DNA from 2 places in the Chryseobacterium sp. 2987 genome. Region 2 is predicted to be linked to the other one. Evidence: riboswitches for the same ligand, from Rfam matches in the RefSeq annotation. Region 2 holds a riboswitch; the other holds the start of a gene.
What was found. A riboswitch is a leader RNA that binds a small molecule or an ion and turns the genes downstream of it on or off. The one in region 2 is predicted to bind S-adenosylmethionine.
Positions count from the first base shown of each region.

Region 1: another riboswitch for S-adenosylmethionine. It lies ahead of J2Y40_RS17670 (alpha/beta fold hydrolase); the one in region 2 lies ahead of J2Y40_RS18390 (TonB-dependent receptor).

Region 1 is NZ_JAVDUN010000006.1:12,681-16,106, reverse strand. It holds gene J2Y40_RS17675 (MGH1-like glycoside hydrolase domain-containing protein) at 1-1,168, opposite strand, end outside; SAM riboswitch class I at 1,359-1,466, shown strand; gene J2Y40_RS17670 (alpha/beta fold hydrolase) at 1,525-2,463, shown strand; gene J2Y40_RS17665 (ACT domain-containing protein) at 2,468-3,426, shown strand, end outside.
Region 2 is NZ_JAVDUN010000006.1:161,333-164,758, forward strand. It holds gene J2Y40_RS18390 (TonB-dependent receptor) at 1-1,880, opposite strand, end outside; SAM riboswitch class I at 1,964-2,061, opposite strand; gene J2Y40_RS18395 (type II 3-dehydroquinate dehydratase) at 2,305-2,712, shown strand; gene pckA (phosphoenolpyruvate carboxykinase (ATP)) at 3,017-3,426, opposite strand, start outside.

The sequences.
Region 1 (3,426 bases), 150 kb from region 2:
AATCATTGAAGTTTCTGGGTGCATCAAAATTGGGATCACCTTTCAGCCATTTGCCGATATTGTAATGATAAAACTGTTTATTCCATAAAAGCCCTGCAAAAGCCTGTCTCTGAACATTTCTTTCATCTTCATCGGTTGTGTCACTCTGAACTTCGTTATAAAAATCATTCGTTTCGCCGATTCTGGTATTGAAGATTTCATCAAACTGTTCAAAAGGCTCATCCGTTTCCTCAGGACATAATCTGAAATCAAAAATTTTAGATTGTCCCGCTCCGATGATCTCATCAATCAAAAAAGAAGCTTTAGTTCCTCTTTTTTCCGGATTTACAGTAGCACTTCCATAGATAACAAAATCATTGATGCCATCTTTGAAATAGGAGTTTTCAGCATGAGGAGTACCATACAGTTTGGAATTGTTGGTTTCATTATTACAGAAAACACTCTGTACATCCGCATTTCTTGAATAAAGCTTTTTGATCGAAATGCTATCATGGGCAATATCAATACTTCCATCATGAGAAGCATGCACCTGCCCTTTATAGGTATTATAACCCCATTTCCAGTTATTTCTGAACCAGACTGTAGGCATTACAACAATCGGGGCATCATGCTGGCTTCTGTTACAAACCGTTACCCTCGCAAGAATATTGTTGTGATCGGCTTTACAGTATTCAATGAAAATATCAAAATACTCATCATTATTGAAGATTCCCGTATCAAAAATTTCATATTCCGGTTCCTTTTTGCTGCGTCTTCCGTTTTCAGCAACAAGTTCATCATATGGAAACGCATTGATAGGATACTTATACACCATCTTCATATAACTGTGAGTAGGTGTATTGTCCAGATAATAAAAAATTTCTTTAATATCCTCTCCGTGATTCCCCTGAGGATTGCTCAGTCCGAAAAAACGTTCCTTAACAATCTTATCTTTCTTATTCCAGAATGAAAAAGCAAAACAGAAAAGCTGCTTTACATCAGAGATTCCTGCAATCCCTTCCTCTCCCCATCGGTACGCATAGCTTTCGGCATTGTCGTGGTTGGTAAAGTTCCAGGCATTTCCGTTCGGACTGTAGTCTTCACGTACATTTCCCCATTGCCGGTTACTCACATAAGGCCCCCAGTTTTTCCATTGTATATTTTGTAATCTTTCCTTTTCAACAGTCATATCTCATCATTTTTTTCAATACGAAGGTAGTTTTTTTGAAAAGTAATTCCAATTTTTTTCGTCTGAACAATCCTTAACATATCCTTGAAACTCTTCTCTTTACAGGCTTTTTTAATATTAAATAAAATTTTTTGAAATATTTAAAAGAAAAGAACTACCTTTGCACCATTCGTTCATTCAAATATTGAAAATGTTATCAAGAAAGGTTGAGGGATTAGACCCTATGAAACCTTAGCAACCCTTTGTGCAAGCAAAGAAGGTGCTACGTTCTACCAGAATTATTTTGGACAGATAACTTACTGAAGTTCTTTTCAGCCATTTCCTGTGGCATTTTCAATTGTATTAAAATAATAGAATTGAAAACAGAACTAAACTATATTAATCTTTCGTATCATACACATTCCCAAAAGGAATATCATATCCCGTTGACCTACCAGATCTTCGGGAAAGACCTGTTTACAGCCCCAATTATTCTCATCAATCATGCCCTTACCGGAAATTCAAATGCGTCCGGTGAAAAAGGCTGGTGGAAGCAGCTGGTAGGAGAAAATCAGGTTGTTGATACCAATAAATACACTGTTCTGTGCTTCAATATTCCCGGAAACGGATATGATGATTTTTTAATTGAAGACTATGAAGACTTCACCCCATCAGATATAGCCAATATATTCCTGAAAGGGCTGGAGGCTTTACATATTAAAAACCTATACGCCATTATCGGAGGCTCCCTTGGAGGAGGAATTGCCTGGGAAATGCTTACCAAGCAGCCTGAACTGGCGGAAATATTCATTCCTATAGCCTGTGATTACAGAACTCATGATTGGCTGCATGCACAATGTCTGGTTCAAAAATTCTTACTGAATAGTCAGGATGAGCCTTTACAGAAAGCAAGAATTCATGCCATGTTGTGCTACAGAACTCCGCAGTCATTAAACAATAGATTTCAAAACCAGTATAATCAGGAGAAACAATGTTTACAATCAGAAGACTGGTTAATATATCACGGCAATGCTCTAAACGAAAGATTTAGTTTAAAAGCGTACAGGCTGATGAATCATTTACTGATGAATATTAATGCTGATGATACAGCACTGGATAAGATACAGGCACGAATGCACATGATCTCCGTAGATACAGACTTATTCTTTCCTGCTTCCGAAATTCGGACGTGTTTTGAAAACTTAAAAGAAAAAAAAGAGAATATTTCTTATCACGAGATCCAATCTATACACGGGCATGATGCCTTCCTAATGGAATATCAACAATTAAACAATATCATAAAAAACATTTTATAGAGAAATGAAAAATGCTAACGAAATAAAATTTTTAAAGAACAGATCAATTATCAAATTTGAAGGAGAAGATTTCTTGGGAGAAATAGGAATTGATGGACGAATTTTTAAAGCGCTGACTTTAGCGCGAATCAGTGTAGGGGTGATTTCTCAGCAAGCAATAGAAAACGGAATCTCTATTTTGGTTCATGAAAATGATGCAGAAAAAGCAGTGTCATGTCTCATTGATGAATTTGAAGCAGAAAGAAAATCAGGAAAAGTTTCACAGATCTATAGTATCAATAATGTCTCTGTCATTGGTTTTGTAGCAGAAGACTTCAATAAGGTTTTTGCAGAACTGGCAAGAAATAATGTCTTCCCATTGCTGTTAAATCAGGTTGCCGGTGAGAACAGGGTAAACATTGTAGTAACTTCTTCACAGGATGAAAAAACCAAAAACATCATAGAATCTGAAATCTTCAAAAAACCAAAGACCGTTCATCTGGCAATTATTGGTCATGGCAACGTTGGAAAAACCCTGATAGAACAGGTCCTGGAATCTGCAGAAGAAATTAAAAGACGTAAAAAAATAGACCTTAAAGTTGTAGCAGTAGCCAATTCAAAGAAAATAGCTTTCAATAAAAAGGGTTTTGATGCCAACTGGACAGATGAGGTTTTGACAGCAGAGCATCCGTCAAACGTTCAGGAACTCATCAATTTCTCCAATGAAAATCAACTGGAAAACCTGATCGTAGTAGATAATACTGCCAGCAAAGACTTCGTAAAAAATTATCATGCTTTGGCTGAAAACGGATTTGATCTGGTTTCTTCCAATAAAATATTTAACACTCTTCCAATCGAAGAATACCGTAAACTAAGATATACATTAAGTAAAAATAACAGACGTTATCTGTATGAAACCAATGTAGGAGCTGGCCTCCCATTGATTGATACCATTAAACTTCTTCACCTTTCAGGAGAGAATAT
Region 2 (3,426 bases):
TACAGTTCCTGATAAGCATAAAGTGTTCCCAGTTTATCATTCCCCTGACCTCCGTAACTCGCACGTAAAGTCAGCTGGTTGAAGAAGTTCAGATCTTTGATAAAGTCTTCGTTGGAAGCTTTCCATGAAGCCCCTACCGACCAGAATTTCCCCCATCGGTTATCTCCGTAAAAACGGGACGAGGCGTCTGTTCTTGCTGAAGCTGAAAGGAAATACGTATTTTTAAAATCATACTCAGCTTTCCCTAAGAAGCTCAGTAATGTCAGTTTATCACTTTTCCCTGTAAAACTTCCTAACAAAGCTGCTGCACTTGGTTCATAATAATACGGCAGGGAAAACTGGCTTCTGGAACCGGAAATCGTCTGATAATCATATTTATAAAACTCCTGCCCTGCCAGAATATTGAAATGATGCTGTCCGAATTTCTTATCATACGTCAGGATATTACTCGTTGTATATGAAAGTGTTCTGGAATTTGAACGGCTCACTGAACCTCCTGTTTCTTTCCCCAATCCTAAAATGGGGTTGGTATAATAATGTCCGTTGTAGTTAACCAAATCTACCGAGAAGCTGGATTTAAATTTCAATTCCGGAAGGAAAGTAAAATCAAGAAAACCTTTTCCTGAAAAGTTATCTTCTCTGTTTTCATTTTTATCCAAAGGTAGTGTTGCTGCTAAATTCTGATTCTGAAGCGCATTACTTGGCCTGTATTTTCCGAAATCAAACACCCTTTCTCCATCAGCATTCAGTCTATAGCTTCCGTCTGGATTTCTTTCATAATACGGATAAAAAGAAGGAATTGTTCTTGCAGCCTGAATCACATTGCTTGATTTGGAATCTGAAGAAGTCGGAGCCTGCTGAATACTGTTGGTATAGCTTAAATTCACTCCTACATTCAGCCATTTTTTCACTTCTGAATTCAGTTTTAAACGCGTACTGTATTTTTTGAAACCGGATTGAATCGCAATTCCTTTATCATCCAGATACCCTAATGAAAAGAAATAATTGCTTTTATCACTTCCTCCGCTGACATCAAAATCAACCTGATTTCTGGAAGCCATTCTCTGAAGAACATCTCTCCAGTCATCATTCCATAAAGCTTTTGCACCCGGAAGAAGTTTACCGTCTGTTCCTACAGGATTGGGATATCCCAGTCCGTACGGATTAATCCCCAAAGAAGAAACGAGGTTATCTGACGCCATCTGTGCGGCCTGCTGAGAAGATATTTTATCAGATTTATATCCATTTCTCAATGCTTCCCAATGCAGCTGGAAATATTGATCTGTACTCACCTGTTCATAATCTTTAACGGCTCTTCCGGAAAATCCCTGGCTGATATTGAAGTTGATTTTCGCTTCTCCTTTTTTACCGGATTTAGTCGTAATGATAATGATTCCGTTGGCACCTCTTGATCCATACAAAGCACTTGCTGTAGCATCTTTCAATACACTGATGGATTCAATATCATTCGGGCTGATGGAATTGATATTTCCATCAAAAGGAATTCCGTCTACCACAAAAAGCGGATCACTGGAAGCACTTACGGAACCAATCCCCCGTATTCTAATTGAGGCCGTAGAACCCGGCTGCCCTGAAGCACTTGCCGCCTGAATTCCCGGAACCTGTCCTTCCAGTGCTTTTGTAATATTGTTTACAGGTCTGTTGTTGATCTTGTCACTTGAAATGGTAGCTACAGATCCGGTATAACTGTTTCTTTTCGCTTTACCATAAGCCACGACCACTACTTCATCAATTTCTTTTTCGCGGATCGTATCTTTTTTCGGTTTGGCTTCCTGTGCGTTTACACTGACAACCCCTAAGAAAAATACAGCAACGGGAGGAATCCAAATTTTAGATTTAATTAAACTTTTACCAATCATAATCAATTTTATTTATCATATATTAAAATTTTGCCCTTTGCAGAAAAGTCAGCAAAGGGCATCGAAAAATACGATTAACCAATTGCTTATTTTTCCTTTAAAGGCTGAATGTAACACCTTGCACCGGGGCAGGTTGTTAAGACTTCACAGGGTCAGTTCCCTCCATCTTTCTTTATAAGCCGATCGAAATATGACTGCAAATCTAAAAACAATTAGTCCACAAAACAAGTAGACTTATGAATTTTTAATGAAAAATTTTCAAAAATTAACTTAATTTTTAGCTAAAACCTGTTACAGCAAAGCATTACATCATTATCAAATTCACAAACATGATAAATATCATTATCAATAATTCAAAAAAGAAAACATGAATGAAGAAAAAAAAATAGTTCGTCAAATGAACTAAACTTTATACATTTATAGAATGAAAGTTTTAATCGTAAACGGACCCAATCTGAATCTTCTGGGCACAAGAGAACCTGAAATCTATGGAAGCATTTCTATGGAAACCTGCTTTACAGAACTGAAAAATGAGTTTTCATCCCACAAACTGGATTATTACCAATCTAATATTGAAGGGGAAATCATCAACAGGCTGCAGGAAGATGATTTTGATGCGCTGGTGATCAATCCGGGAGCTTATACTCATTATTCCTATGCAATCGCAGACTGTTTAAAGAATATCAGGAAGCCAAAAATAGAAGTGCATATCAGCAATATCTATAAACGGGAAGAGTTTCGCCAGAAATCTGTAACCGCAGCTCATTGTGATGCAGTATTGTCCGGATTTGGAATGGATGGTTACAGATTAGCCATTTTAAGCTTAAAATAATACTGAATGTATTATTTTGCTCGCTAATTACACAGATTTTTTTAGTGTTGGTATACGCAAAGTCGCTAAAATATTTTTATGCTGCATTAATAAGGCGCAATGATTTTATCTCCGATAAAATTTGAACCCATACTATTTTCATTCCAAAAAACTTGTTGAAAATCTTGGATTTTCTAGCGCCTTAAAAGCAGCCTGATGATTTAAAATCTTAACGCATTGCATTTTTCAACCTAGTTATAATGTAAACCACATAAAAAAGCCCCATCAATGATGAGGCTTTAATTATAATATATTTTAAATTATATTAGATCGTCTGTTCCTGAAGCTGAGGTCCTGAAGCGATTAACTTTCTTCCTTCTTCAGTATCACAATACTGCTCAAAGTTTTTGATATATCTTCCAGCAAGATCTTTTGCTTTTTCTTCCCATTCTGAAGCGTTGCTGTATGTTTCTCTAGGATCAAGGATTCCTTCGGAAACATTTGGAAGCTGAGTTGGAATTTCAAGGTTCATAATAGGAACTCTTGTTTTAGGCGCACTATCAATAGAACCATCGATGATCGCATCAATAATTGCTCTTGTATCTTTCAGAGAGATTCTGTTTCCTGTTCCGTTCCATCCTGTATTAACAAGGTAAGCTTTTGCTCCATGTTCTTTCATTTTACCGATCAGTGTCTTAGAATACATCGTCGGGTGAAGGGTAAGGAATGCTTCTC